2 regions of the Bacillus sp. XB1 genome follow, and region 1 is predicted to be linked to the other one. Evidence: a T-box and tRNA genes for the amino acid it is inferred to sense, from the RefSeq annotation. Region 1 holds a T-box; the other holds one or more tRNA genes.
The links. The T-box of region 1 lies ahead of ACK1U5_RS17285 (valine--tRNA ligase). A T-box ahead of a tRNA ligase gene usually reads a tRNA of that ligase, here a tRNA-Val.

Region 1 (16,452 bases):
CGCAGCTGTATTAGTAGTTGATTTACGTCACCAACCAACAAGTGATGACGTGATGATGTATGATTTCTTAAAGCATTATGAAATCCCAACAATTATTATTGCGACGAAAGCCGATAAAATTCCGAAAGGGAAATGGCAAAAGCATTTAAAAGTTGTAAAAGAAACGCTTGCTGTTGAAATTGGCGATGAAATTGTTCTATTCTCTTCTGAAACAGGACTTGGAAAAGAAGAAGCGTGGAAAGCAATTCATAAATTTACAAAAACAAAAAACGCGTGACGAATGTCGCGCGTTTTTGTTTTGCTAAATTTTTTAGCGTACGTTTAATGTAACTTCAATATTTCCTCGTGTTGCTTTCGAATAAGGACATACACCGTGAGCCGCTTCTACAAGTTCTTGTGCTTCGCTATGTGAAACGCCAGCCACATGTACATCAAGTACAGCAGATAGACCGAAACCACCATCTGTATCTTTTCCGATAGAAACGTGAGCAGTTACTTCTGTACTTTCTACTTTCACACGTTTTGTACGAATGACAAGTTGTAATGCACTATCGAAACAAGCTGCATAACCAGCTGCAAATAGTTGTTCTGGATTTGTTGCTTCTCCGCCTGCACCACCTAGTGCTTTCGGCATTTTTACATCAAGATTTAATATGCCATCATCTGAAACTACTTTCCCATTTCTTCCACCTGTTGCTGTTACTGAAGCAGTATATAATTTATCCATATTTATTCCCCTTTTCCATCATTAATTGTTTTCATTGTGTCAATTAGTTTATTTAGTTGAATTAATAAAGAGCGATATTCTTGCTCTGTAATTCCTAAGTTTGTAGCCATCGTTGTCGGTAATGAACAAGCCTTTTCCTTTAAATCTTTGCCTTGTTCTGTTAATTCAATACAAACTTTTCGCTCGTCTTCTTTGGAACGAACACGTTTTACAAGTTTTAATGATTCCATGCGTTTTAACATAGGTGTTAACGTACCAGAATCTAAAAATAGACGTTCTCCAATTTCTTTTACTGTTAGTCCATCTTGCTCCCATAGTACGAGTAAAGTAATGTACTGGGGATACGTAATACCCATTTCTTCTAAATAAGGTCGATAAAAACGAGTAACCTCTCTAGAGCAGGCGTAAATAGAAAAACAAAGTTGGTTATCTAGATGCAAAGAGTCTTCTGTCATAAATAACTCCCTTCTAATTAAGTTGTGCACAATTTAATTTTATAAAACCAATATAACGAAAAAGAAATACAATGTCAAATACATTGTATTGAGAAAGTCTTTGTTACATTTTGGAACAATCATACATATTTTCCTTCATGATGAAAGAAGATAGGGAAGATGATGTTATAATTTATATGGAATAGTTTCCATCACTTGATTATGAGGGCTTTTTTTGGTAACGTACAAATAGAGTTATTAATTTATAATCATTATAAAGTAGAAGTTTTTTTATTAGTGTTACTGAATCTCCTTTATTACATACGGAGAATAATTAAAAAATAATCAGTTGTTCACACGATTGTCAGATTCATAAGAGGAAAGTTGTATTATGATAGTAGATAAAGTGATAAAACGGGTGAAGGGGGACATGCTGCGTGCATATTCTTGTTGTTAGTGTAAATTATCGAACAGCCCCTGTAGAATTTCGTGAGAAACTCACATTTCAGGCAGCAGAACTAGAGCGAGCGATGACTACATTACAAAATCAAAAGAGCGTGTTAGAGAATGTCATTGTATCAACTTGTAATCGCACTGAGATTTATGCTGTTGTCGATCAATTACACACGGGACGGTATTATATTAAGAAGTTTTTAGCTGATTGGTTTCAGCTTGAAATAGAAGAAGTCGCGCCATATTTAACTATTTTTGAACAAGATGGTGCAATAGATCATTTATTCCGCGTAACGTGCGGTTTAGATTCTATGGTAGTCGGAGAAACGCAGATTTTAGGTCAAATAAAAGATAGCTTTTTAGAAGCGCAACAAGTTAAAGCAACAGGCACAATTTTTAATGAATTGTTTAAGCAAGTCATTACATTAGCAAAACGTGCCCACTCAGAAACAACAATCGGGGAAAGTGCGATGTCTGTTAGTTATGCTGCTGTTGAGCTTGGAAAGAAAATATTTGGCGAGTTAACAGATTGTCATGTGCTTATTCTTGGTGCTGGTAAAATGGGCGAACTTGCACTGCAAAACTTATATGGAAGTGGTGCTCGTAAAGTAACAGTTATGAATAGGACGCTTTCGAAAGCAGAAGTAATGGCTGAGAAATATATGGGACATGCAAAATCATTAAGCGAATTACAATGTGCATTATTAGAAGCAGATATTTTAATTAGTTCAACTGGTGCATCGGAGTATGTCATTACGAAAGAGATGATGACAAAGGTAGAGAAAATGCGCTCTGGTCGCCCTTTGTTTATGGTTGACATTGCAGTGCCACGTGATATTGATCCAGCGATTGATGAGCTAGAAGGTTCTTTCTTGTATGATATTGATGATTTACAAGGAGTAGTGGAGGCAAACCGTGCTGAGCGTTTGAAAGAAGCAGAGAAAATTCAATTTATGATTGAAGAGGAAATTGTTCTATTTAAAACGTGGTTAAGTACACTTGGTGTTGTTCCATTAATATCAGCTCTTCGTGATAAGGCACTTGCAATCCAAAGTGAAACGATGGTAAGCCTAGAGCGAAAAATACCAAACCTTAGTGATCGTGAGAAAAAAGTCATTAGTAAGCATACGAAAAGTATTATTAATCAATTATTAAAAGACCCAATTTTAGTAGCGAAAGAAATAGCTGCTGAAGAGGGAGCGAGCGAAAAATTAGCGTTATTTGCGAAGATTTTCGATTTAGAAACGGAAGACGTAGAGAGTTGTGCGGAAGAAGTAGAACATAAAAAAGTGTGGACACCATCCGTTCCATCTTTATAATTTGGAAGGATGATCGGATGAGTTTTTTAAATAACAGTATTATTTATCATATTGCAATTATTTTATATGCTTGTAGCATTAGTTTATATTTTATAGATTATTTCCAAAGTAACCGAAAGGCGAACCGATTTGCTTTTTGGTTACTTGCGATTGTATGGGTCCTGCAGTCTATTTTTATGTTGCTTAGGGCTACAGATTCAGAAACGAATCCAATTTTAACTTTATTATCAGGGATTTATTTTTATGTTTGGTTATTGATTACGATGTCGTTAGTCATTAATCGATTTATGAGAATCGACTTTTTAGTCTTTTTTACAAATGTTGTTGCATTTGGCGTAAGCGCTTTTTCTATTTTTACACCGCTCGGAAAGATGTCGCCAGTACTTGCGGAACAATTAGTTTCAGAACTTGTATACGTGCATGTCGGTATGGCAATTATTTCTTACGCAACGTTTACTGTATCGTTCATTTTTTCTATTATGTACTTATTACAATATCGCCTATTAAAAAAGAAAAAATGGAATGCGAGATTAAGAAGGTTAGGGAATTTACCGAAGCTAGAATCTATGTCTTACGGATTAAATTTATTTTCTGTTCCATTTTTCTTACTAGCAATTTTATTAGGATGTATATGGGGATATACAAAATTGGATAATTTCCATTGGTATGATACGAAAGTAATCGGATCTTTTGTCGTTCTATTTGTGTATTGCACAGGTTTATATTTACGAGCGGCAGATGTGTTGCAAGGTAAGAAAATTGTACAGTGGAATATCGGATCGTTTCTCGTAATGCTAGTAAACATTTTTCTATTAAGCAGTTTATCCAATTTCCACTTTTGGTATTTATAATGAGGAGAGAGAATTATGCGCAAAATTATTGTAGGATCACGAAAGAGTAAACTAGCATTAACGCAAACAAACTGGTTTATTGATCAGTTAAAAGCCCTAGGTCTACCATATGAATTTGAAGTGAAAGAAATTGTCACAAAAGGTGATGTTATTTTAGATGTTACTCTTTCAAAAGTAGGCGGCAAAGGCTTGTTTGTAAAAGAGATTGAACACGCGCTACTTACGAAAGAAATCGATATGGCTGTACATAGTATGAAAGATATGCCAGCCGTACTTCCAGAAGGTTTAATGATTGGTTGTACACCAAAGCGTGTTGACCCTCGTGATGCTTTTATCTCAAAAAATGGAGCATCGTTTAAAGAGTTAGCGGAAGGTGCTATTTTAGGTACGAGTAGTTTAAGACGTAGTGCACAGCTACTCGCTGCGAGACCAGATTTACAAGTTAAGTGGATTCGCGGGAATATCGATACACGTTTACGTAAATTAAAAGAAGAAGATTACGATGCGATTATTTTAGCGACAGCTGGATTACAAAGAATGGGCTGGGATGATGAAGTTATTACAGAACATTTAGATGAAACGTTATGTGTACCTGCTGTAGGACAAGGTGCATTAGCGATTGAGTGTCGTGAGGATGATAAGGATTTATTGCAATTGTTAGCGCATATTAATGATACGATAACAGAAAGAACAGTGGCAGCGGAGCGAGTATTTCTTCATAAACTTGAAGGTGGATGCCAAGTTCCAATTGCTGGATATGCAACCCTTACAGAGAACGATGCAATCGAATTAACAGCTCTTGTTGGCTCTATGGATGGCTCTGTTTTATTAAAAGAGACAGTAGTGGGTACTAATCCTGAGGAAGTAGGATTAGAGGCCGCGGACCGTTTAATTAAGCAAGGCGCCCAAGAACTCATTCTTGCTGCAAATAAGGAGCAACAATAAATATGAACGCTCTCGCTGGAAAAACGGTATTGATTACACGTGCCCAGCATCAAGCGAAACAAATGAGTGTAGCAGTGAAAGAAAAGAGCGGAATTCCATTGGAAATTCCGCTTTTGCGTATGGAAGGTATGTCTCATAGGCAAATTCAACATATTGAAGAGCAGCTACATTCATACGACTGGGTTATTTTTACGAGCAGAAATGGTGTAGCTTTTTTTCTAGATAGTTTAAAAAAGAAACTACCACTAACCATTAAAATCGCTGCGGTAGGTGTGAAAACAAAATTAGAGTTAGAAAAAAGGGGCTATCAAGTTCATTTTGTTCCGACTTCATTTGTTGCAGAAGCATTTGCAGAAGAGTTTCTAAAAGAATTAAGTGGAAATGAACGTATTTTATTTCCGAAAGGGAATTTAGCAAGAGAGGTAATTCCGGTTGCACTTCGGGAAATTGGTGTTTCTCTAGATGAGCTAACCGTATACGGTACGAAAGTGAATATAGAAAAAAAGCAAGAGCTTATAGCGGCATTGAAGTTAGGGAAAGTAGACATTATTACATTTACGAGCCCTTCAACTGTTACTAGTTTTGTTCGTTTACTTGAGGGTACAAACTGGAGAGAATGGACAAAAAAATGTACAATTGCTTGTATAGGACCTATTACGGAAAAAGAGGCAAGTCTTTATTTTCCGTCTGTTATTGTGCCGAAAGAGTACACTGTAGAAGCATTACTACAATGTGTTTGTGAATCTATAAAATGAAAGAATGGGGATAGAAATCTATGAACTCTTTACAATTTAATCGTCATCGTCGTTTAAGACAAAGCGGGGGCATGCGTGCGCTTGTGCGTGAAACGTTTTTACATACGGAAGATTTTATTTACCCTATTTTTGTATTAGAAGGTGAAAATGTTCGTAATGAAGTTCCTTCTATGCCAGGCGTATATCAAATGTCTTTAGATTTATTGCAAGCTGAAATGCAAGAAGTTGTTGATTTAGGTATTCGTTCTGTTATTGTATTTGGTTTACCTGCTGAAAAGGATGAAGTTGGATCATCAGCATATTGTGATCATGGAATTGTACAACGTGCTATTCAGCAAATTAAAGGTGATTTCCCTGAACTAGTAGTAGTTGCAGACACATGTTTATGTCAATTTACAAGCCATGGTCATTGCGGTGTAATTGAAGATGGTATTATTTTAAATGACGAGTCTCTTGCAGTTCTTGCGAAAACAGCTGTAAGTCAAGCGAAAGCAGGAGCGGACATTATTGCGCCATCAAACATGATGGATGGCTTCGTAACAGCAATTCGCCATGCATTAGACGAAAATGGTTTTGGACACGTGCCAGTTATGTCGTACGCTGTGAAATATTCATCAGCATTTTATGGACCATTCCGTGATGCTGCGCACGGTGCACCGCAATTTGGTGACCGTAAAACATATCAAATGGATCCGGCAAACCGTATGGAAGCATTCCGTGAAGCAGAATCGGATGTAATGGAAGGTGCAGATTTCTTAATCGTAAAACCAGCTCTTTCTTACTTAGATATCGTTCGTGATGTGAAAAATAACTTTAATTTACCAGTTGTCGCTTATAATGTAAGTGGTGAATATTCGATGATTAAAGCGGCAGCGCAAAATGGTTGGATTAATGAAAAAGAAGTTGTTCTTGAAAAATTAATTAGTATGAAACGTGCAGGAGCAGATTTAATTATTACGTATCATGCAAAAGATGCAGCAAGATGGTTACAAGAAGGAGGCGCTAAATAATGAAAAAGTTTGATAAGTCAATTGCAGCGTTTGAAGAGGCGCAAGACTTAATGCCTGGTGGCGTAAATAGCCCGGTTCGTGCCTTTAAGTCTGTTGGGATGAATCCGTTGTTTATGGAGCGTGGAAAAGGCTCTAAAGTATATGATATCGATGGGAATGAATATATCGACTACGTATTATCATGGGGTCCTTTAATTCATGGTCATGCAAATGATCGTGTTGTAGAAGCGTTAAAATCTGTTGCTGAAAGAGGTACAAGCTTCGGTGCACCAACAGAAATTGAAAATAAATTAGCAAAACTTGTTATTGAGCGCGTGCCATCAATTGAGATTGTGCGTATGGTTAACTCTGGAACGGAAGCAACAATGAGTGCACTACGTTTAGCTCGTGGTTATACAGGTCGTAATAAAATCTTGAAATTTATCGGTTGTTACCACGGTCATGGTGATTCGCTATTAATTAAAGCTGGTTCTGGTGTGGCGACTTTAGGTTTACCAGATAGTCCTGGTGTACCAGAAGGTGTAGCGAAAAATACGATTACAGTAGCTTATAACGATTTAGAAAGCGTAAAATACGCGTTTGAACAATTCGGTGATGATATTGCTTGTGTAATTGTAGAACCAGTAGCAGGAAATATGGGGGTTGTTCCTCCACAGCCTGGATTTTTAGAAGGTCTTCGTGAAGTAACAGAACAAAACGGTGCATTGCTTATTTTTGATGAAGTAATGACAGGGTTCCGAGTAGCTTATAATTGTGGCCAAGGTTATTATGGCGTAACGCCTGATTTAACATGCTTAGGTAAAGTAATCGGTGGTGGTTTACCAGTAGGAGCATACGGTGGTAAAGCGGAAATTATGCGCCAAGTTGCGCCAAGCGGACCGATTTACCAAGCTGGTACTTTATCAGGTAACCCACTTGCAATGGCGGCAGGTTATGAAACGTTAGTACAGTTAACGCCAGAATCATATGTAGAATTTGAGCGTAAAGCTGAAATGTTAGAAGCTGGATTACGTAAAGCAGCTGAAAAACATGGCATTCCTCACCATATTAACCGTGCAGGCTCTATGATTGGTATTTTCTTTACAGATGAACCCGTTATTAATTACGATGCAGCAAAATCTTCAAACTTAGAATTCTTTGCGGCTTACTATCGTGAAATGGTAGAACAAGGTGTATTCTTACCGCCATCTCAATTCGAAGGTTTATTCTTATCGACAGCACATAGTGATGCAGATATTGAAGCGACGATTGCAGCAGCTGAAATTGCAATGTCAAAATTAAAAGCGTAATGTATTAGAGAAAATCGCTCTCCGTAAGGGGAGCGATTTTTTTTATTCATAAAGTAAGCTTTCCGCACATAAATCTGTAATGACATATAGTTTGGGAGGGGGAAAAGAAGTGGCTGCAGATCATTCATTACGATTTTCATTAAAAGAATCTGTGTGGTTCCAAAAAGGACAGGAAGTCGAAGAACTTTTGTCAATTTCGTTAGATCCAGACGTTGAGATAGAAGAGCTTGATCATGAAGTAATCGTGAGAGGACAATTAGATTTAACGGGAGAGTATGTTGCACGAAAAGATGATTCGGCGTATTCATTAAGAGAACTATCGCCAGCAAAGTCAATTGATTATGTAGAAACAAGAGAAGATGGGGTTAATGAACTTGTTCATTCCTTTCCACTTGAAATATCAATTCCGAGAAATCGAGTGAAAGTAATTGAAGAGCTATATGTATCAATCGAGGAATTTGATTATGAATTAAAGGAAAATGGTTGCTTACAATTATTAGCGGATATATCTATTACAGGTTTGTGTGATGAAGAGAGAAGCGAGGATGAAGTTGAAGAGGAAGAGGAAGAAACGGTGTATGCTGAGTTAGAAGAAGATTCAGCGCAAGAGGATGAAAATAGACCGGCGCCGCATGTAGAAGAACCAGCATATAAGGAATCAGATGAGTGGGAAGATTACGCATTTGAACCGTTCCAATTAGAGGAAAGAAAAGAGCAGGAATTAGAAGAAGAGAAAATAGAAGAACATGAATTTGTGGAACGTGAAGAGGAGCAAGAAACAACGCCACAATTTGAACTGTTCGGACGAAAAGATTTCAAGAAAGAAAAAGCGAAAAAGCAGGAAGAACAAGAAGAAGAGTACTCACAGCGAGATGAAAATGCGCTTTATTTAACAAAACTATTTACGAAAGAACCGGAAGAAGAATTTACAAAGTTAAGAATGTATTTCGTGCAAGAAGGGGATACAATTGAATCTATTGCAGACCGTTATGAAACGTCTGTACAAAATTTACACCGTGTCAATCAAACAGAAGATATATTTTTAAATACGGGGCAAATTATTTATATTCCCGTTTCAAGGGTAAAGACGAAATAAGGAAGTGAGTGTTTTCACTCACTTCCTTTCTTAGAGGCTATGTTTTGAATAGAAAGGGTTATTCGTATGGATATTGAGTTGCGAAATCACTATGAACCTATTGTGAGGCAATATAGATTGGATACGCAGCATATGGAAGAGCACGGAAATGTAATGAAAATTTATACGAATCAAGGTCCATATGCACTCAAGAAAATAGAAGGCAGAAAGTTAGAGCGGAATAACTTTCTGCATCATATTCAATATTTGAAGGAGAAAGGTTTTTCAAATTATGTACCTATATATCATGCGACGGATGGAAGTTATATTTTAAGTGACGGGACGTATAATTATTATTTAATGCCTTGGTTAGAACGTGCAGAAGGAAACGGTGAGGACAATGATCAATACCATAAAATGTTTCAGACACTTGGAACGTTGCATCAAAAAACTGTGAAGGAAGAAACGTATACGGAAGAAGATTTAGAAAAACATTATACAAGTATATCCGATCGTTGGGAAAATGATGGTGAGATGTTAGAAGAGTTTCTCGTAGAATCTGAATCAAAATGGTATATGTCCCCGTTTGAATTGCAATATTGTACGTACTATCATCATGTAATGAGAGCGCGTGAATTTGCAACGAAGCAATTAAATGAGTGGAACGATGCGATGAAAGAAAAAGAGAAAACGCGTATTACTTTTGTGCATGGTAATGTGTCACTTAATCATTTTTTATTTGACTATGAGCGGAATGGCTATTTTATTAGTTTAGAAAAATCGAAGTTTGCAACGCCTGTGCAAGATATAGTAGGTTTTTATTCACGTTCTTTAAACACATATCCAATCGCAAGAAGTGATCGGTTTGAATGGTTTCAAATGTATCAAAAAAATTTCCCTTTTACGAAAGAAGAGCAACTACTTATGTTTGCGTATATGACGTATCCATCGCAATTTATTCGGCAAATCCAGTCTTATAAGAAAAGAAGAGATAATCGCAACGAGGAAAATGAACTGCGCGGAGTAAAGAGTTTGCAACAATCGCATTGGCTCGTTAGCAATATAGAATATTTCCTGTCGCAATTACAAGCTGCCCAGCAAGGGAACGGATAAAGTAAAGGCATTCTCCGCTGATGATTAGCCTTCACCAATTGGGCGTTTACGGGCAGCAGGGCTCCCATCTAACTTCTTTGCTTCAGCTGAGTTTTGAGGTGGAGGTCTTACTGCCCGCAAATAGCGGGGGAAAGAAGATAAGTAGAGGATTCTACTTATCTTCTTTTTTTTGCACGAAAAGCTGTAGTTTTAAATTTATCTTGACGAATAAGGTTTCGTTTTTTACACTATTGTATATAATAATTAACAATCATATAAATGCCTTGAAGGGGAAGAGTATAACATGAAACGTCTTCAGAGAGGAGAATCATTAGCTGAGAGATTCTCTAGATAGTTATGTTAGAAGGTAGCCCTGGAGCATCTTTTCTGAACGGAATAGTTCTTATTAGGAAAAGACGGATTTGTCCGTTATCAAATTAAGAGTATAAGCAAATTATGAATTTGTTTGTAAATAAAGGTGGTACCGCGATGTCCCTCGTCCTTTTTGGATGAGGGACATTTTTTATTTTAAGGAGGGAAAATAATGTCAAACACGGAAAAGAATTTACCAACTAAATATGATCATATGTCCGTTGAAGAAGGCCTTTATCAATGGTGGCTTGAAGGCAAATATTTTGAAGCAACAGGAGACGAGAAGAAACAACCGTATACAATTGTAATTCCACCTCCGAACGTAACTGGTAAGTTACACCTAGGTCATGCTTGGGATACAACTCTTCAAGATATTTTAACTCGTACGAAGCGTATGCAAGGATACGATGTACTATGGCTTCCAGGAATGGACCATGCTGGTATCGCAACACAAGCGAAAGTAGAAGGAAAACTTCGTGAAGAAGGTATTTCACGTTACGATCTTGGCCGTGAAAAATTCCTTGAAAAAGCTTGGGAGTGGAAAGAAGAGTACGCTTCTCACATTCGTCAACAATGGGGGAAAGTTGGTTTAGGACTAGACTATTCTCGTGAACGCTTCACATTAGACAAAGGTTTATCAGATGCGGTTAATAAAGTATTCGTTCAATTATACGAAAAAGGCTTAATTTACCGTGGTGAATATATCATCAACTGGGATCCAGCAACACGTACAGCTCTTTCTGATATTGAAGTAATTCATAAAGAAGTTCAAGGTGCATTCTATCATATGAACTATCCGTTAACAGATGGTTCTGGTCACATTCGTCTTGCGACAACTCGTCCAGAAACGATGCTTGGTGATACAGCAGTAGCAGTTCATCCAGAAGACGATCGTTACAAACATTTAATCGGAAAAACAGTTACACTTCCAATCGTAGGCCGTGAGATTCCGATTATTGCTGATGAGTACGTAGAAAAAGATTTCGGAACGGGCGTTGTAAAAATTACACCAGCTCATGACCCGAATGACTTTGAAGTAGGTAACCGTCATGACTTACCACGCATATTAGTAATGAACGAAGATGGAACAATGAACGAAAAAGCTGGTAAGTATAACGGTATGGATCGTTTCGAATGCCGTAAAGAATTAGTAAAAGACTTACAAGAAGCTGGCGTATTAGTAGAAGTCGAGCCACATATGCATTCAGTAGGTCATAGTGAGCGTAGCGGTGCAGTTGTTGAGCCTTATTTATCAACACAGTGGTTCGTAAAAATGGCTCCACTTGCTGAAAAAGCAGTAGCGCTTCAACAAAAAGAAGAAGAAAAAGTAACGTTCGTACCAGAGCGTTTTGAAAACACATATTTACGTTGGATGGAAAATATTCATGACTGGTGTATTTCTCGTCAATTATGGTGGGGACACCGTATTCCAGCTTGGTACCATAAAGAAACTGGTGAAGTATACGTAGGTACAGAAGCACCAGCAGATATTGAAAACTGGAATCAAGATAACGACGTACTTGATACATGGTTCAGTTCAGCGTTATGGCCATTCTCAACACTTGGTTGGCCAAATGAAGATTCAGCAGATTTCAAACGTTACTATTCAACAGATGCACTAGTAACGGGTTATGATATCATCTTCTTCTGGGTATCTCGTATGATTTTCCAAGGTTTAGAGTTTACAGGAGAGCGTCCATTTAAAGATGTATTAATTCACGGTTTAGTTCGTGACGAGCAAGGTCGTAAGATGAGTAAATCTCTTGGTAACGGTATTGACCCAATGGATGTTATCGAGAAGTACGGTGCAGATGCAATGCGTTTCTTCTTATCAACAGGAAGTGCACCAGGTCAAGATTTACGTTTCAGCATGGAAAAAGTAGAATCTACTTGGAACTTCATTAATAAAATTTGGAACGCATCACGTTTCGTATTAATGAACATGGATGATATGAAGTATGAAGAAATCGATTTAACTGGTGAAAAATCAGTAGCAGATAAGTGGATCTTAACGCGCTTAAACGAAACAATCGAAAGCGTAACACGTAACATGGATAAATATGAGTTCGGTGAAGCTGGTCGTTCATTATACAACTTCATTTGGGACGATTTCTGTGATTGGTATATTGAAATGGCGAAACTTCCACTATACGGTGAAGATGAAGCAGCTAAGAAAACAACTCGTTCTATTTTAGCTTACGTATTAGATCAAACAATGCGTCTATTACACCCATTCATGCCATTCGTAACAGAGAAAATTTGGCAACATTTACCGCATGAAGGCGAGTCTATTACAGTAGCTGCGTGGCCAACAGTTCGCGAAGATTTACAAGATACGGAAGCTGCGGCAGAAATGCACCTTCTAGTTGATATCATTCGCTCTGTTCGTAACATCCGTGCAGAAGTAAATACGCCAATGAGCAAAAAAGTTCAAATGCAAATTAAAGCAAAAGATGAGGCTGTACTTGCTCAACTTACGAAAAACAGCTCTTACATTGAGCGTTTCTGTAACCCAAGCGAATTAACAATTCAAACGGACTTACAAGCGCCAGAAAAAGCAATGACTGCAATCGTATCAGGTGCAGAGTTATTCTTACCGTTAGCTGATCTTATCAATCTTGATGAAGAGAGAGCTCGTCTTGAGAAAGAACTTGAGAAGTTCGATAAAGAAGTAGAACGTGTACAGAAGAAACTTTCTAACCAAGGTTTCGTAGCGAAAGCTCCTGCAGCGGTTATTGAAGGAGAGCGTGCGAAAGAGCAAGATTACCTAGAAAAACGCGAAGCAGTTCGTCAACGTCTAGCAGATCTTGAAAAGTAAAAATGTTTTTAGAGACTCACTATATTGGTGAGTCTCTTTTCTTTGCGTATAATAGAACTATGAAAGTTGTCTTTTGAAAGGGGAAAAACATACGTGATACATACATACGAAGAAGCGATAGGGTGGATCCATAGCCGATTGAAATTTGGAATTAAGCCAGGATTAGAAAGAATGAGATGGATGTTAGAAGAACTTGGAAATCCAGAGCGTCATATAAAATGTGTTCATCTTGCTGGTACAAATGGAAAAGGTTCAACGTTAACATATATGCGTTACATGTTAGAAGGCGCGAAATATAAGGTAGGAACGTTTACCTCTCCTTACATCGAATCATTTAATGAACGCATTAGTGTGAATGGAACACCAATTGCAGACGAAGAGATTACTGAACTTGTAAAGATGGTAAAACCAGTCGTGGAAAAACTAGATGAAACGGATTTAGGGGAAGCGACAGAGTTTGAAATTATTACTGTTATGGCGATTTGCTATTTCGGTAAAGTCAATTTCTGTGATGTTGTTTTATTTGAAACAGGGCTTGGTGGACGTTTTGACTCTACCAATGTCATACACCCTGTTCTCACGATTATTACGAATATCGGTCACGATCATATGCATATTTTAGGAAATACACTAGGGGAAATTGCATATGAAAAGGCAGGGATTATTAAGTCTGGCGTGCCGGTAATTACTGGTGTACAAGATGAAGAAGCTTTGCAAGTCATTCAAAATGTTGCAAAGGAAAATCATGCAAACTTATACGAACTTAGCAAGCATTTTACAGCGTTACATAAACAGTCTAATGAAGATGGGGAACAGTTTGATTTTACTTGTCCTTTTTCCGCATTTGAAGATTTGCAAATCTCAATGAAAGGCATTCATCAAGTAGGAAATGCAGCGTTAGCACTTATGGCAGTAATGTATGTAAAAACATATTTATCATTTTTAATTGAGGAAGAGGAAATAAGAACGGGATTACTGGAAGCATATTGGATTGGGCGCTTTGAAAAGCTACAAAGTAACCCGGATATTATTATAGATGGTGCTCATAATCCAGAAGGTATCGAAAGCCTTGTGAAAACAGTAGAAGCGCATTACAAAGATAAAAATGTAATAGTGTTATTTACTGCCCTTGGTGATAAACAATTACATAACATGGTAGGCCAATTAGAAACCATTGCAGATGAAATTATTTTTACAACATTCGCCTTTGATCGTGCTATTTCTGCTGACAAGCTTGCATCATATTCACAGAAAGAATCAAAATTAGTTTTTGAAAATTGGAAAGAGGCAATTGATACAAAAGTTGAAAAGATAGCAGAAAATGATGTTTTTATCATAACAGGTTCTCTTTATTTCATTTCTGAAGTACGAAAATATATTCGCGAGAAAAACTAGATAGTCTTTGCTATCTAGTTTTTTTGTTCTACAAATGAAGTCAAATGCATACATATAAGATAAATATATAGGGTTATTTGGCGAATTCCTCTGACAAATATCTCGTTTTTTTATGAAATGAATATGATATGATGCGGACAACGATAAGAGGTGAGGTGTGAGTGTATGGACAAGCAATCACGAACGATCTCAGTGAAAGTGAATGGAACAGAAGCGAAGTATGAGGAAAAAAAGAAAGATGAATTTGAATGGATGGTAGTAGAAAGTGAACGACCGAAAAATGTTGTTCCGTTTCAAAAAGCGAAATCAATGTCTGTGGAAAAATACCGAAAGAAGTGGAGTAATACATTAATTGTAATCGTTGCAACTGCAATCATTATCGGTACAGCTTTTGGAATGGGGATGCTTCATTTACTTACTGGACAAGGAACGACAGGAGGAAGTGAAGTGACAGCTTCAAGGCCGACTGGAAATGGAGAATCAAAGGTGGGTGGAACGGCAGAACAAACCCCAGCACCGAAAGAAGAAAAACAAAAAGCACAGGCAGGAACGTCATTGGATCCGATGAAATTATTTTTTGTTCAAGGGGGGCTTTATTCTTCTGAAGAAAAGGGACAGGCAGCTCTTGAAGAATGGAAAGGCAATGGGGGCATTGGTGCTTTGAGACCGAGCGGTGATAAGTATGCAATAGTTGTTGGTATTGCTAGCGATGAACAGTCTATAAATCAATTAATGACTAAGTATAAAAATGATGGTGTCTCCGTTTTAAAAAAGAGCTGGGATATAACAGATAAAGCATTGCTGAAAGATGATAAAGAAGTAGGGACATTTTTAACAAAAGTGCAGCCATTATACACTCATTTAGCAAAATATGCTTCTAGCGTACAAGTTGGTGGAAAAAGCAGCCAAAAAGATATAGAAGCAATTGAAAAAGAATGGAAAAAGGTTGAAAAAGAAGGGGAAAGTATGAAACGAGAAGAAGCAAAGAAACTGTATATGTATACGTCGGTAGCTGTACAAACAGTAAAAGATGGGAAGGTGGATAAGGAATCTTTGGCGAAATTAAATCAAGTTATTATTGATGGTTTACTCTCGTATGAAAAAATTGTTTCGTAGAAAGTGAAATGATAGGATAATAAAATGAGTAAGAAAGAAGTACATGTACTTCTTTCTTTTCTTTTGAATTTAGAGCAAAGTGCTTTCTCTATGACGGGAATATAATCGTATGCAATAAAGAAGTTTTATTTTAGTTAGAGAAATTAATATTTCTTTCATTTGTGGGCAAACTATTCCTTTGATACGATTAATATAAATTGTTCTGCTTCATGTGAGAAAGGAAGGAGAAAATATGAGAAAAATAATTTTAGCTTCAGGATCACCTCGGAGGAAGGAATTACTTGAGTTAGCTAGTGTGCCATTTGAAATCGTTGTAAGTGAAGTAGAGGAAACAATTGGTGCATATTCATCGCCTTCTGATATTGTAATGTCGCTTGCCTTGCAAAAAGCATCAGCGGTGGCAGAAAATAATAGTGATCACATTGTGTTAGGTGCAGATACAATTGTTACATATGAGTCGCGTATTCTTGGTAAGCCTTCTAATGAGGATGAGGCGAAAGAGATGTTACAATTACTATCAGGGAAAACACATGAAGTGTATACAGGTGTTGCGATTATAGCAAAAGAAAAAACGGTTACTTTTTATGAGCGTACAGAAGTTACATTTTGGGAGTTAACAGAAGAGGAAATTGATACATACGTCGCGTCGAAAGAACCTCTTGATAAAGCCGGTAGTTATGGGATTCAAGGTAAAGGATCTATTTTCGTTCAAAATATTCAAGGGGACTACTATAGTGTAGTTGGCTTACCGATCGCACGCCTCGTTCGGGAATTAAAACAATTTGATATTGATGTAACCCA
Region 2 (16,452 bases), on a different contig from region 1:
GTGAAGGATTTCTACAAAAAAAGTTGCTAAACATAAAAAATGCTCCATAAACAGTTAGTTTCTATAAATATGACGAAAAACACCGTAAAACAAATAACGCATTTCGTGAAATAAAGAAATAAATGAAATATTTTAAAAGGATAAAACAAATATGGAGATATTAAATTTTAAAAAAAGAAGTGAGGAGATATAGTAACAGTTATTTACAGTGTTCCGTGTTTCGCTTCAAAATAGACGTGCTGAAATTTAAAAAAGTTTCTTCTATATTATTGAATATACTTATGGCACTTACAATGAGTACCGTCTTTATCTCATTTGTTGTTTTAGCAAAAAGATATTAAGATGGAGGAGAGAAAGGAAGATTAACATATGCAAATGATGTATGCTTTTGGCATTGGGCTTGTATTATTTTTAGCCGTATTCTTATTTATTCGTAAAGACGTTCAAGGCGGGACGTTAACGAAGCGAGGATTTTATAAATTAATCGGCTGTTTAGTTGTTATGCTTATAGCAATTATTGTAATGATCGTATTAATTAATCAGTCACTATAGAATGTAAAAACGGAACCTTACTTTGGTAAGGTTTTTCTTTATTGTTCAACCTAAAAATTACCACCAAATCCATTTTCTGAACATAAATTGTGTTATATAATCCAATGAAATGATAGATAAGGAGTGTAGTATATGAATAAAAAAACTATCTTCTATTTATTAACTTGTATACTACTTGTAGCTAGTACTACTTATATAATATGTAACAAAAGAGAACAAGTGCCACCTATATTAGTATGGGACGAACAAGAATACTATGTTGCGAATGAACCTGCCAAAGTAGAAGAAGTTGGGCAAAAACTTGGCGAAGTAACAAAGAAAATTAAAACAAGTAAAAAACCTACTAAAAATAGAGAATCTAATACATTACAAGAGAAAACAGAAGTATTCATAATGATTGAGGAAGAAAAAAGTGATTACCCGCCTTTAATCATAAAGGAAGCTTATAGTGATGAATATAGGGTAGTGAGGCCGATGTTGAAGCAAGTATTATGATGAAAAGGGGATTCATATGCAGACAGTAACTTTGTATCCGTGGTCGTTAAGAAAAATATTTGTCTTTTTCCTCCTATCGGTGCCGCTTACATTTTGATGAATAGAGGAGCAATACAAAAGAGAGATTACATTTTATATTTATTATTTGCTACTATGAATATATCACTTTGGTTATCGCTTATGATTTTTGATCGGAGTATGTGGATGGTAGCAGGGCATTATATAATTGGAGCAATTGTTATTGTTTTTTCAAATATAAATAAGAGATAATCCAGCAATCTTAAAGTTGCTGGGTTTTATTTTGATATTTATAATTAAGAAACAAATTTTGAATAGAGAGTAGTGGGCGTTATGAGATGAAAAGCAGGAACGTTTGAAAAAATAGAAACGAATGACTCATCTATTGAGAAACTCATACATACATTTAAGGAACAAAACGTAAATGGCGGAACGGTTATAAGCTGTTTTAAGGTACATAACGAAAATTTTTTTAAAGAAATACCATATTGGAAAGATGGACACGAGCACTTCTTTAGAAGAATCTTTAACTCTTTAGATATAATCAATAGCTTAGAAGAGTTAAAAATACATACGTCAGAAAAATATAAGTTGCATTTTAAAGAGCAATGGGCAGTCATGCTTGATGGTAGCATTGCCGCTCAAATTTTGTCGGGCGGAGCATATGAAGGATTTAAGGAGCGACCAGTTATCGCAAAACAATTAGCAGTGAATGTATGTCAATATATGTTCCAAGATCGCTATGAAGATATTAAAGTGTTCGAAAGCTATTGCCCTTGGACAGATTGGTTTTACGATGTTGCATGGGATGCTACTTGAATGGTGTTAGATAGTAGGGAGCGTAAAATGTGGTTCATTTGTGCTACGGATTGATGGGGGGATGGACAAACAATGATATCAGTTGTCATCAAGCAACTATAAGATAGCAACTTGTGAAATTGAATTTAAATAAAGACAAGGAGTGCGACTGTGACATCTTTGGAGAAGCTGTTTGGTTGGAAGTGATTGACTTGTATAAAGAAGAGAAACCATATCACGTAGAAGGTTGATATGGTTTCTCTATTTATGAACCCGGAGAGGCTCGAACTTACGATGTTCTTCATTTTGACACATATATTAAATTACATGGGTATATACGGAGTATCTCGTATCATTATTAATTTTAATTTTTTTGTAAAGCTCCTTTGTTACTCCCCATAAAATAAACTCAAACCATTTTGAACAGAGCGTTGTAATCGTTTAAGTTCAAGTTCTAATACCTCTTTGCCTAAAGGGGTAAGCACGTAACACTTCTTTCTATCTATCGATGCTACCTCATCAATTAGTTCTTCGGTTAATAGCTTTTTAATAATCCCATACAATGTGCCTGGTCCAAGTTTGACTTCTCCATGGGTAAGGTTTTCAACCTCCTGCATAATTCCATAACCATGTATAGGTTTTAGTAATGACAGTAAAATATAGTATTGTGGTTCTGTTAATGGGATGTATTGTTCTACTGCGGTCTTCATTATTACCACCTCCGATATATCGTATATCGATATCTTAAGCCGTTTTTTCAATAAATGCAATCAAGGAAATGGACTTAGATATGTATAGGGAGAAAGTAGAATAGAAGTGTACAATATGTGTAATCAATTTATGAAAAATTGGATTTTTTTTGAAATATGCAGTATTGCATATTTATACTTCGTAATCTTATGGTATCCTGAAATTGTTAGATATGGTATATATTTTATTTTCCTCAATGCCAGTTGAAACGTAGTAAATAATAGTCATATCTAACATCGCTTATTCTGTTTATTTATATAGTATGTATAAGTGATTTTAAAAATAATTGAGTAGACATAATGAAAGGAGATGAAAACATAATGTTAAATTTAAAATTCATGGAAATCGAAAATGAAGAATTAAACTGTGGTTGGTGTATGGCAGGTGGCGCGGTTTTAGGTGGCGGCGCAGCAGTTGGAATTGGTATTCTTTTAACTTAATAAAAGGGGTTTCGTCATATGAAACAGTTATTCTATACAGAAGTTGAATTAGAAGAATTGAACTCAGCAACTAGTTGGGCTCAATCGGTAGCTATGGGCGGCGTTGGAATTTACGTCATTTTAACTTGATAATATAAAAAATATCATTGTTTTAGAAGGTGAAAAGCATGAAAACACTAACTTTTAAAGAAGTACAGTTAGAAGAACTAAACTCAGTACCGTGGAATGTGAAAATTGCGGTAGCGGGTGGCGTCGGTGTAGCATCAGGTGTTGCAGCAGTACTTATTATTACTTGATTTTTGTACAAATAAGCTATTTGTATGAAAAAAAGGAGGTGACAACATGAAAACATTATCTTTTAAAGAGGTTGAATTAGAAGATTTAAACGTATGGGACATGATTGGTTACGGTCTTGGCGCAGGTGCACTAGCAGGTGGAGCAATCCTTGTACTTACATGATTTTAGCTAATAAAATTAGTTTTTTGAAAATGTAATAAGGAGGTGAAAAACATGAAAACATTATCTTTTAAAGAGGTTAAATTAGAAGATTTAAACGTATGGGACATGATTGGTTACGGTCTTGGCGCAGGTGCATTAGCAGGCGGGGCAATCCTTGTACTTACATGATTTTAGCTGTGGAGAATTGTATTTTGAAAATGTAATAAAGAGGTGAAAAAAATGAATACATTATACTTCAAAGAAGTTGAATTAGAAGAAGTAAACTCTTATACAGATGCTGCTGGATTTGCGATTGGATTTGGTATTGGAGTAGGTCTAGTATTAACTTGATCTAAAATAATATTAACGTAAATAATTTAAAAAGGAGGTAAAAAAATGAATACATTATACTTCAAAGAAGTTGAGTTAGAAGAAGTAAACTCTTATACAGATGCTGCTGGATTTGCGATTGGATTTGGTATTGGAGTAGGTCTTGTACTAACTTGATCTAAAATAATGGTGGTAATAAACTAAAAAATTCAAGGAAGGAGGCGAAAAAGATGAAAACATTATTCTTTAAAGAAGTTGCATTAGAAGAATTAAATTCACATGGTACAGATTTCTGGACCGGAGCAGGTATTGGAGCAGCTGTAGTTGGTGCTGGAGCTGCAGTAGCTGGTGCACTAATTGTGACATGATGAATGTTGAGTGTTTAACATCAATTTTGATATTGTAGCTTTCAATTACATGATATTTTTTGTATATTAAGTTATTAAACGAATATGCAACATTGCATATTCGTTTTTCTTCATTTCATGTTATTCTCAAATAGTTATATATGGTATTTAATGGTACCCCGTATTTCTAAGACATAAAAGTTATTAAAACCATCTATAATTTCATTTATTCAGTATTTTTATATCTATATATATAACTATGATTTTTTAGTTGATACCTCTGAAAACTTTATGAAGGGAGATGAAAATAAAATGTTAAATTTAAAATTCTTAGAAATTGAAAATGAAGAATTAAACTGTGGCTGGTGTATGGCAGGTGGCGCGGTTGTAGGTGGCGGCGCAGCAGTTGGGATTGGTTTGATTTTAACTTAATAAGATAGTGAACGATTAATGCTGTAAAGTTAGGCACTACATCATTGATCATACTTACTTGACTATAAATATGATTAAACTTTTTGGAAGATTAAAACAAGGAGGCGGAAAATATGAAAACATTATTCTTTAAAGAAGTTGCATTAGAAGAATTAAATTCACATGGTACAGATTTCTGGACTGGAGTAGGTATTGGTACAGGCGTAGTTGGTGCTGGAGCTGCAGTAGCTGGTGTACTAATTGCTGTGACGTGATGGATATGAATAAAAATCTACTTTTTATTATAATCCCAGTAGTAATAGTGTTTGGTTTAATTGTTCTTGTTAATAGTAGTAATTTATATATGAACATTGCTTTAGCAACTACAATAACGCTAGCTTCTGGCATTTTAGTGGGCAGAGTACTACAATTACGAAAAAATTAAATAGTAACACACTATAACATAAAATCTTCCAAATATTCACTGTGTAATCACTGGTTTAAAGTGCCTGTTTCGTTACTTTAACAAAATTCACATGATTTCACCTGTAAGAATTTTTATATTCAAAACGAGAGGTGAAGAGTATGAAGAAATTGCACTTTAAAGAGGTTGAAGTAGCAGAGTTAAATTCATTCTGGACTGGCGCTGCTGTTGGAGCTTTAATTTCTGGTGGTGGAGTAATTTTACTTACATGATCTCAGCCGTAAAAATAGAATTTTCTTAATGAAAAACGTGAGGTTAAAACATGAACAAACTACACTTTAAAGAAGTTGAATTAGAAGAATTAAATTCAAAAACTGACATCATTTACTGGGCTACAGGAGCAGTTCTTGTTGCGGGTCAAGTAATAATAATAACTTGATTTCTGTAGTTAAATATTGATGATTTATAAAATAATAATTTTCAGAGGTATCAACTAGAAAACCAGGGGGACGAACTAATGATTGGAATTTCGTGCATAATTGAAGAAAACGGTTTATTTAAAAATATCAATGAAGGTAACGCAAAAGAGCTATTTTCTGCTGAAGCCAAAGATATACACTTTGATAAATTTGATTTTGAAAATAACACTTTTATTGATTTTGTTGACTATCTAGACTTTCAAGAATACCAAAAGTATATATTTTTCGTTGGTGGGAGCTTGCAAAGAATATATAAATTAGTTCAATTTTTAGAAACTGAGTTAGAAGAAACAGATTTTTGTATAGTCGATGATAATTTAGAAGTAAAACATGGGGATTTTGAATTAATAGACATGTTACAGCCGTTAAAAGGTATGTTCCAACTAGAGAAAGAAAAGGCTAAGTTGTCTCACATGCAATATTTAAGAAATGGGTTAATGACATTATTTTCAGGCGTATATCCAGCTGTTATTAATAAAAGAACGCTAAAACATCTCTATGTAGAAAATTGTAATGTCATTCAGAATATCGAACCAGATGTGTATTATAACATGGCTGTAAACAGTTCAATTTTTATTGATCAATCTAGTGAAGAAATTGAACTAAATAGCAATGACTTGAAAGACATACCAAACATTATATTATTAAATAATTCTGTTCCGAGTTTTCAAAAAGAAGATTTGACGTCATTAGATGTAGAAGAGTTAGAAGAATTAATAAGCAAGTTTAAAAATTCAGGGGTTATTGATAACAAAGAAAGTAAAAAAGCGATTTTTGATTATGCGACTATGACAAAGACTAGTACAAATAATAGATTGTTTGTCTATTCTGACGGGATTTTCAATGATTACTTGAAAGAATATATAATTTCAAAAAACATTAAGCTAAATTACTTTGATATTGTTTCAAAATATCAAAATAATGAAGAACAAGATAAAGTAGAGGCGATGATTAAGAACATCATTCCGATGATGTATAATTTGGCAGCATCATTTAAAGGTGGGGCAACTACTTTTACTACGCCTTATACAAAGAACAAACTGGACCTAGTAGTAGATTCAATCGTTGAATTCAAATTAATTGGAATTCAAAATAATAGAGGTTGTTTTGTTTATAATATCCGCACTAATAAAGTTTTTGAAACGGATGAAACTTTCCTTGAAATTTTAGAAGCCGATCTTAAAAATAACCAAAGCTACCTAAAAGATCGTTTCAAAGATCAATATGATGCAATTATGAATGAATATAAGGGGTTGGTGGAACATGCATAGTAAGTATATATTTGGCCCCTTTTTACGAAAAGTTAAAAGAGGAAACGTGGAAATTTCGGATGATATTTATTCAGATACCGACTTTGCTGATTTTTATAACCGCTCGATAAATGAAAAATTTGAAATAAATGATTTAGATTTCTATAGAGAGAAAATCAATAATGATGATGTAGTACTAGAAATAGGATCAGGTAATGGTCGGGTATTTAATGTTCTATCTAGAGAAGGTGTCAATATTTACGGGATTGAACCACAATTGGAAATGATTAAATATATCGACACTAGTTACAGGGATAAGATTTTCAATATTGGTATAGAGGACCTGGATACGATTAAAGGTATTAAATTCACAAAAATTATTATACCAGCCACGACTGTTTCTTTATTTTCAGAAGAACAATTTAAAAGTTTTTTAATTAAAACAAAAGATTTATTGGATATTCATGGCTCCATCATTTTTGATTTCCTTAAACCTTCGTGTATAAAAGAAAATTGTGATAAAGTTTTAAATTTTAAAACAGATGATAGTGTGTTTTTTGTAAGTAATGCCATTATAGAAAATAAATATGTTTTAAATATATTTATGGAAGGCAATGGTGTTAAAAAAGTGGGATATTCAGTGAAAAATCTACACACTATTGAATATTTTGAGAAAGTCTCTGAAGAGTTACATTATAAATTAAATATATTATATAGCGGAGAAAATATATATTTCTTGGAGTTGGAAAATTGTGAAGAATAATACCTATGTTGTTCCAATGGGGGATATTACGCAATCCCCTTTTTATAATATGATAATCGAAGAAGCTAAAGATAGTTTTTTACTAGATACAAATGGAAAAAAATATTTAGATCTTAGAAGCGGTTTATGGAATGTTTCATTGGGATACAAGGAAGAGTTATACCAAAGAATTTCATCTCAATTTAATGAGTATTTACAAAAATCATTAACTTTTTTAGATATCCATGCATACAATCATCCTTTGTATAATGATTATAGTAATGCCTTGCTACAGTTTATTAATGAAAAAGATTCTGCGTATACTAAAGTTTTTTTTACAAATAGCGGTTCGGAAGGAACAGAGTTAGCAACAAAGGTTGTAAGACATTTAAACAACAAAGATAAAAAAATTATTACGTATGATAAAAGTTATCATGGTACCTTTTTTGCAGGGGTATCAGCTAGTGGATTAGATGAGAAAATTACGGAAGATTATCAACCAAAACTAGATGGATTCTTAAGTGTAAAAACTCCTCAAAATCGTGATGATGAAGATCATGTGTTGAATTTTATAGAGGAAAATCATCAAAATATATCTGCTTTTTTATTTGAACCTATTATTGGTTCAGGCGGAGTGTATATTTTTAATAAAGAATTTATTAAAAAACTACACAGCACATTAAAAAAATTCAACATACTACTAATTTTTGATGAGGTGGCAACAGGTTTTTATAGAACGGGCAATCGCTTTTTCTTTAAAGAATTAGGGGTGACGCCAGATATTTTAATTTTGAGTAAATCGATTAACAATGGAATTCTCCCATTTGGAGCAGTCGTAATTTCAAAAGAAATTGAAGACGCTCTCAAAGGTAAGCATATCGAGCATTTCTCTACTCAAAACGGAAATCTGCTAGGGGTACTATCAGCAAAGATTACATTAGAATACATTTTAGAAAATGAGACAAGTATTATTAGCAATGTTCGAGAAATCGAAAATATAGTAACAAATACGCTTAAGATGAAAAATATTGGTTACACGGGTGTCGGGGGGATGTATTCGATCCCTGTGAATGATCCAATTAAAACTATGGAAATAGTTAACGGATTAAAAGAACTCGGTATTTTAGTCTATCATTACATGGATAATGATGAAGGTAATGGCATTACACTATTTCCTACCCTTTTAATAGATACGAAGGCATTTTCAAAAGCTATGAAAATAATTGCAAAGAGGGTATTAGTTTGAAAGAAGTAAATAACTTAAATGTTTGCAATGTAAATCTTGAATACCACATAGACGACTATGTTTATATATATAACCCAAAGAATGAGAGAATGATACAAGCAGATCAGAATACACTAGAGTATCTTAGGAGCTATAATACTGAAACTAGCGAAAAAGTAGAAGGTTTAGAAAGATTTTTGCATGGCAAAAAAAAATACAATCTATTAAATTTTAAATTGCTAAAATTAAGTATAAGTACAAAGGGATTTGAAAGGTTATATAAAATCGAAAATATTAAGATTTTTAAGTACTTGTTCGTATGTTTACTTTTATTTTTTGCAATTACATTTCCTGTTGTAGTGAAAAAGGGTTATACGATCTTCAATAGTGGTGCAATGAACTTTAATGTATACCATTTGATATACATATATGTAGCACAGTTATTTATCGTTTCGTTCCATGAATTTTCGCATTATTATACTTACAGGAAATATATTAGATCTGATAAAATGCGTTTTGGAATAATAATTCGATATTTCTTTTTATTATTATTCTTTACAAATGTTAACTATATGAGGACGCTCGATAAGAGGAAAAAAATAGCAATCATGTTATCAGGTGTTATGGGACAAATGATCTTAGGAAGTCTATTGGCAATCATGTATCTTTTGTCAAGTTCTGACGTGATATTATACATATATATTACTAATTGTATAATTATATTTACTAATATGATGCCATTTTTAAAGTTAGATGGTTATTGGATTATAAATCAAATGATAGGTTCAGAAGATTATATGAATAGTTTCAAACAATTTATATTCAAACGACAAAAGATAAAATCTTCTGAGTTACTACTCGGACTAGTAAATTGTATTCTCATAGCCACAGTTATTTTAAGTGGTGTTTATTGGGTATTCGATGTTGTAAGGAGAGGAATAATTTGAGTGGTAATATACTGATACTAGGCGCAGATGGATATATTGGTAAAGACTTACAAACGGTAATAGATGATGCAAAAAATATATACTGTATCGATAAAACGTATAAAGAAAAAGTAATGAAAGATACCAATAAAGTCTATTTCAATTTAGATATTAGCCAAGAAGAAGATACTAGATTTTTATCTGATTACTTAGAAGAGAACAATGTAACAATAGATGGTGTTATCAACCTAATCGGGGTTAATACTTTATCTAATTTTTATAATGTGACAAATGAAGCGTGGGATAAAACATTTGATATAAACATTAAGAGTTTTGTATTTTTACTCAAGTCCATCTATAGCTCACTTTCACACCGCGTTTCAATTGTAAGTGTAGCTTCACAAAATGGTATAGTGGCACATGAGGATAGAATTGCTTATGGTACTTCAAAAGCAGCGCTAATTCACTTAACAAAAAATTTAAGCATTGATTTTTTGAAAGATCAACAGAGAGATATTAAGGTGAATTGTGTGTCGCCGTCCTATATTATCAACGATAATAACGAAAGTTATTTGAAGTCCTTTGAAGGAAATAAGTTATTGAAAAAAATTCCATATAGAAAATTTGTTGAAATTTCAGATGTAACAAATGTCATTTTATTTTTAATGTCTGATAAAAGCGATGCCATTAGAGGGCAAAATATTGTGGTTGACTATGGATATACAATTGTATAAATAAATCATCTTGGGAATTAAGGGTGTGGATAATGAGTTTACTAATTAAAGATTTAACAAAGAAATTTGACGAGCATGTTGCAGTGAATAATTTGAATATCGAGATACCAAAAGGTGAAATATTTGGATTCTTGGGCGGGAATGGAGCAGGTAAAACGACTACATTTCGAATGATACTTGGACTTTTATCGAAATCAAGTGGGACCATTTCATGGAATGGTAAACCTATAAATTATGGTGTTACAGATAAAATTGGGTATTTACCAGAAGAACGTGGTCTTTATGCGAAAATGACTGTCAAAGAACAAGTTAACTTTTTTGCAAAACTAAAGAACATGAAAAGTAAAGATGCAGAAAAAGAACTTCACTATTGGCTGGAGCGTTTTAATATTACTGAGCATCTGAACAAAAAGGTAGGAGAACTTTCTAAAGGCAATCAGCAAAAAATCCAGCTGATAACAGCGATTATACATAAGCCTGAACTCTTAATTTTAGATGAACCATTTAGTGGTTTAGACCCAGTAAATGTTGAAATGTTAAAAGACGCTGTTCTTGATATGCAAAAACAAGGGTCGTCAATTCTTTTTAGTTCACATCGTATGGAACATGTGGAAGAGTTATGCCAACACATTTGTATTATGCACAAAGGTGTACCTGTTGTTCAGGGTGACATTGCCAAAATTAAAAGTGATTTTGGTAAAAAGAACGTTGTAATCGTTGGCGATCATGACTTTGACCATTTGAAAGAAATAAAAGGTGTAGAAAGTATGAAGAAACGTAAAAATGCAGTTACTCTTAAAATTTCATATGAAGAAGTGTCACATGTTTTATTTAAAGAGATAACAAAATTAGGGTATGTTAAAAAGTTTGCAGTAGAAGAGCCTACATTAAATGATATCTTTATTGCGAAAGTAGGTGCACAAAATGAGTAGTTTCTGGACAATTTTTTTACAAAACTATAAATCTAAAGTGAAATCAAAATCATATTTTGCTATTACAATAATAGTTTCTATGTTAATTATAGGATTGATGAATTTTGACAAGATTTATAACTTGTTTGCAGGTAACGAGGACGATCAAGTTGTTGTTGTTACAGAAAAAGAAGAATTATATTCAACCATTCATCAAGTGTTTAAAAATGTCGATAGTAAGATACAAGTTAAACGTAGCACGGATAAACAAAAAGCAGAATCAGGTGTTAAAAATGGTGATTATACATATGCAATCGTTGTAGAGGAATTGAATAATAAACAATTAAAGGCTACGTATATAACTGAGACGGATGTAAATCAGCAAGATGTTAGCAAGGTTCAAACGATTTTATCTCAAATACAATCTTCTAACTTCGCCCAGCAATTGAATCTATCGCAAGATGAATTAAAGGTGTTAACAACGCCAGTAGAAATTCATACCAAAACGGTTTCAGATAAGGTTAAAGATGGAGAACATACTGAGGGTGTAGGGATTTTAATTAATGTCTTTATCATGCTAAATTATCTAATGATATTAATGTATGCTGCACAATTAGCAACAGATGTTGCAACAGAGAAATCTTCTCGTGTTATGGAGTTAGTTGTTTCAAGTATTTCGCCTACCAAACATTTATATGCGAAGCTATTCTCAACATTATTGGCTGGTATTACGCAAATCATAATTTGGGGCTTGGTCGCAACTGTTGGATATAAAACAGCAATTAATGATTCGAAAAATGATATTTTAAATAGTATTGATTTAAATTCTGTTGCTCCAACTCTAGTGTTTTATGGGATTCTATTCTTCACATTAGGATTCTTATTATATGGCTCATTATCTTGTCTATTTGGCTCTATCATTACGCGTATAGAGGAATCTTCTCAAGCTGTTATGCCGCTGATGTTTATGTTACTTGCTGCTTTGTATATAGCAATTTATGGAATGTCAAACCCAAGCAGCATGGTTGTTACCATTACTAGTTATGTACCTTTCTTCACTCCTATTGTTATGCTTGTACGAATTGGATTCCTCAATATCCCAGTATGGGAGATTGCGCTTGCATTAGCAATTCTAATTGCAACAATATGTATGATGATTGGTTTAACGAGTCGTGTTTACCGCGGTGGCGTATTAATATATGGTAAAGGTGCATTTAGTAATATCAAAAAGGCAATCAAATTAGGGCAAAAATAGGATTCGTCTATTCATTTCTAAACTTAAATTTACAAAGATCTGCATAGTTAAACTGTGTAGATCTTTTTTGTTGAGAAATTTATATAAATAAATATAAAAATTGCTGTATTAGGCTATTTTTCAAAGAGAATTTTAAAAAGCTCCCAAAAGAGAGTAAAGAATCGAGTTCTAGCGAACAACGTAGAGCGATAATTAATATAATTTATGTCTTTCTCCAAAATGGAGAAAAGAAGTAGGGAAAAATTTAGTTTTAATAATAATCATTTATTTGCTACATAAAGAAAACCCCTTGACTATCAAGGGGTTTTTCATATGACCCCGGAGAGGCTCGAACTCACGACCTCCACCCTGTCAAGGTGGCGCTCTCCCTGCTGAGCTACGGGATCCCAACTATAAATGTTACCATCAGCAATGTATTTTCATTTCATTCGTGTAATCGGAGAATTTGTACAATTTGTTGAGTATTGTAACATTTGATGTATTCCTATAATAGCAACAAACTTTAATGGTGTAAAGGTGTAATTTTCTGAATATTCATATTCTAATTTTTGTATAAAAAAATAAGCCCCGAAGAGCTTATTTTAATAATAATATCAACGCAATTATCAATGATATTTTCAAAAATACAATCATAAATAATGGAGCTTGTTCATAAGCTATCGTCCTGTAACTGTCATTCCTGCTGTGTAAATTGTATCAATAGAACCGTCAGCGCCTTTTATTTCGACTTTATAACGATATGTTCCATCCTCATAAATGTCATCGCCATATCCTGTGAAAGTTGCAATTTCATCATTGCTTCCAGCTGGGACCCATTGATTTTGCCAACGGAAGTTGGTTTCAAATTCTCCCCATCTATCGCCATATTTCTTTTCAAGGCTGACATTGTAATGAATTTCTTCAGCTCGGTCATTTGTAATTCTTGCAATTACGCTGTTACCAAAAGTAACTTGTGTAGAGTGTACCTGAACTGTAACACCGTTCACCGTTTCACCAGGACCACAAATGTAATGACAACCATCCCATTCGTCAGCATGTGCTTTTGGTGTTTCAATGTTCATAACCGTTAAACCGCCTAAAGCTAATGCGCCAGTTAATAATACTTTACCAAATGTTTTCACTTGAAATTCCCCCTAAGTATATTCTCAATTCGTTCGATAGATATCACATTAATCTAATGGAACGTTTTTTCCTTAAGTGTATTCGCTATGAATCTTTCATCTTGTAGTAATCTAATCACTACATAAAATTTCATAGTTTTGATTCCATATATGTATCATGATTTACATAGAACAAATCTGTTAATACGCTTTGGTTATTTACTTATTTCACTACTTCTTATTACCTTTTATTGGTAAAACATTGGTTTTATTATATAACATTATTATCTATTTACAAGAGAAAATAATACTGTATGCAAAAATGCATAATAAAAAACACTGCTTGTATTCTAGATTACAGATTAAATGGAGTGTGGGGTTTCAATTAATATTTGAGTGGAACTTAATGCTAATTTTTTATGCTTAACAGTATGCATATATCATCGTTTATTAAAGTCATAATTGATAAACCTTGTTCAGGGGACGCTCTTCCTGCTGAGCTACAGAATCTTCAAAAGGGAAAGTATAAGCGATTATGCTAGTAATGTATGAAGGAATAATGATGAGAAGCGAATTTAGTAGAAAGTAGTCTTTGGATGTAGTGGTTATATTATTTACGATACCAATCCAAAGGACCTTCAGCACTCAAATCAACAAGAAAAGGGAGTAAGAAATGTAAAGGTAAGCTTATAAGTTCTGGCATAGCGTTCACCGTTTTCTTTGATAGATATGGTCTCATAAAACAATACGTACAATCCTTTTCAAATGTCACGAGTATTGCCCATACATCTTTTATTGTCCACTTCGTTTTACAATACGTACAACGCGTCATGAGGTTCCTCCTCATTTTAAGTTTTCTTCTAGTATACTCCATTCCATTGTAAGAAAGTCATTTGTATTTGGTGTGGTAAAATGTAAGTTGTTTTATTTTTATGTGAATCTATTCAGTCATTTATGAACAATTACATATCATTTGATATTTTTGCAGAATGATAGATTTTCAGTTTCAATATACCAATTGGCCAATATATCCTTTTTACAATTTACTGAAAATCATGTATAACAGAGATACATGATTATTTTATCTCGCTATTTGCGGGCAGTAAGATCCCTTACCTCGAAATTCAGCAAAAGTAAAGAAGTTAGGTTCGGGTCGGAATGCCCGTAAAAGTCCGATTCGTGAGGGTTGATGAAAGTTTCACTTTATAAATATTCAGAAGTAGAGGGAGAAAAGTTGTAATGGTAAGAAAAACGTTCAAGATGCGCGTGTCTAAAAATAGAACGATTTCGATTAATGGATCGATTCTTGATGTGGATGTTACACATGATGAATTTTTACAAGAGTTTGTTGAGTGGGTTGATTCTAAAGGTTGGTCGTTTATGGGAATAACAGATGAGATTACGCCCGAGGAAGCTAGTCAAAAGTTAATAGATTCGTTGATTGATGAGAAGGATAAGAAAGAGTAATTCCTTCTTATTTTTATTGTATATTTATGTTCTTTATCGTAAAAGTATGATATAGTAAAAAATAGTGAAAATTCTTCCAATATAATACAAATTACATATGATTGGTAGATTTATTATTTTGTTAAGGAGTAAATGGAAAAGGGAGAGTCATATGGTAAATTTTAAGAAAATTTTGGTTTTTATTACAGTTATTTGTTCGTTTTTTTTGACGCCCATAACATTGCGTGCTGAGACGAATATTGGAGTAAATCCAGAACAAGTTGCACCACCACCTGCGGAAGGACCGAATGTTTTTAGTCAGTTTGCAACGACAATTGATGCAAAAACAGGAGATGTTTTGTATGACAAAAACGCATATCACCGCGCATTTCCTGCTAGTACGACGAAGGTGTTAACAGCGATTTTACTCATGGAGCATACAAAGCCAGAGGATCAATTTACATTTTCACAATTAGCATTAGATCAAGAGAAGAGTAATTATCAAATTGAGTTTCAACCTGGAGAGACAATTAATAGAAATACTGCGCTTATGATTTTAATGGTGCTGAGTGCGAATGATGTGTCGTATGCGATTGCGGAGCGGATTGGCGGGAGTGTTGAGAATTTCGCTAATATGATGAATGAGAAAGCGAAGCAATTAGGGGCGAAAGATAGCCACTTTGTAACACCGAATGGATTGCATGATCCGAACCATTATACGACGCCGTATGATATGGCTATGATTACGAAGGGTGTGCAAAAGTATCCTGAAATTTTACAAGCGATGAATACGAAAAGAACGACAGTTACGACGTCTAGGCAGACGGTGTCTATTTTTAATAAATCTAATTTTTTTGAAAATCCATATAGCATTGGCGGTAAGACAGGGTTTACGAATGAAGCACGTAATACACTTGTTTTATTAAATGAGAAAGATGGAAATCGTATTATAAGCGTAGTAATGGCTTCTCAAAGACCTGAAATTTATGAAGATTTGAAGCAGATGGCGGAATATTCTTTCGGTCAATTTACGAAGCAAATGGTGCTTGATAAACATAATTGGCATCAAAAAACAACATATTTAAATAAAGATGTTAATTCTGAGTTGGAACAAAGTGCGGAGCTTATGCTTAAGAAAGATGAAGGGAAAAATGTGAAAACTATTTTCCGGGCGGCTTCATTAGATAAAGAATCTTTATATCATAAAGGAATACATCGTGGTGAGGTAGTTGGTGCAGTTGATATTACGAAAAATAATCAAACAATTGCGACGGTAAATGTTCTTTCAACAGAAGATGTCACTTTTACGATGCCTAAAAAAGATACAACTATGCCTGAAGTAAAAGACTCAAATGTGAAAGTAATAAGTGTTGGGATAGGT

Region 2: it encodes a tRNA-Val, which carries the amino acid that the T-box ahead of ACK1U5_RS17285 (valine--tRNA ligase) is inferred to sense. The anticodon was not compared.

Annotation. Positions count from the first base shown of each region.
Region 1 covers NZ_JBNRIL010000002.1:373,646-390,097, forward strand. Annotated here, with positions in the region: gene ysxC (ribosome biogenesis GTP-binding protein YsxC) at 1-277, shown strand, start outside; gene ACK1U5_RS17235 (organic hydroperoxide resistance protein) at 311-727, opposite strand; gene ACK1U5_RS17240 (MarR family winged helix-turn-helix transcriptional regulator) at 730-1,182, opposite strand; gene hemA (glutamyl-tRNA reductase) at 1,599-2,933, shown strand; gene ACK1U5_RS17250 (cytochrome c biogenesis protein) at 2,951-3,784, shown strand; gene hemC (hydroxymethylbilane synthase) at 3,800-4,729, shown strand; gene hemD (uroporphyrinogen-III synthase) at 4,732-5,484, shown strand; gene hemB (porphobilinogen synthase) at 5,505-6,494, shown strand; gene hemL (glutamate-1-semialdehyde 2,1-aminomutase) at 6,494-7,783, shown strand; gene spoVID (stage VI sporulation protein D) at 7,863-8,879, shown strand; gene ysxE (spore coat protein YsxE) at 8,946-9,971, shown strand; T-box leader at 10,226-10,457, shown strand; gene ACK1U5_RS17285 (valine--tRNA ligase) at 10,495-13,140, shown strand; gene ACK1U5_RS17290 (bifunctional folylpolyglutamate synthase/dihydrofolate synthase) at 13,234-14,535, shown strand; gene ACK1U5_RS17295 (hypothetical protein) at 14,701-15,651, shown strand; gene ACK1U5_RS17300 (Maf family protein) at 15,884-16,452, shown strand, end outside.
Region 2 covers NZ_JBNRIL010000001.1:2,366,739-2,383,190, reverse strand. Annotated here, with positions in the region: partial or broken gene ACK1U5_RS12230 (permease) at 267-341, shown strand; gene ACK1U5_RS12225 (DUF3976 domain-containing protein) at 370-552, shown strand; gene ACK1U5_RS12220 (hypothetical protein) at 685-1,047, shown strand; partial or broken gene ACK1U5_RS12215 (hypothetical protein) at 1,064-1,317, shown strand; gene ACK1U5_RS12210 (hypothetical protein) at 1,429-1,884, shown strand; gene ACK1U5_RS12205 (PadR family transcriptional regulator) at 2,253-2,573, opposite strand; gene ACK1U5_RS12200 (hypothetical protein) at 3,221-3,349, shown strand; gene ACK1U5_RS12195 (hypothetical protein) at 4,052-4,189, shown strand; gene ACK1U5_RS12190 (hypothetical protein) at 4,714-4,854, shown strand; gene ACK1U5_RS12185 (hypothetical protein) at 5,521-6,753, shown strand; gene ACK1U5_RS12180 (hypothetical protein) at 6,746-7,495, shown strand; gene ACK1U5_RS12175 (aminotransferase class III-fold pyridoxal phosphate-dependent enzyme) at 7,485-8,720, shown strand; gene ACK1U5_RS12170 (M50 family metallopeptidase) at 8,717-9,646, shown strand; gene ACK1U5_RS12165 (SDR family oxidoreductase) at 9,643-10,359, shown strand; gene ACK1U5_RS12160 (ABC transporter ATP-binding protein) at 10,392-11,291, shown strand; gene ACK1U5_RS12155 (ABC transporter permease) at 11,284-12,525, shown strand; tRNA gene ACK1U5_RS12150 (tRNA-Val) at 12,839-12,911, opposite strand; gene ACK1U5_RS12145 (hypothetical protein) at 13,182-13,646, opposite strand; gene ACK1U5_RS12140 (hypothetical protein) at 14,236-14,457, opposite strand; gene ACK1U5_RS12135 (hypothetical protein) at 14,865-15,092, shown strand; gene ACK1U5_RS12130 (D-alanyl-D-alanine carboxypeptidase family protein) at 15,244-16,452, shown strand, end outside.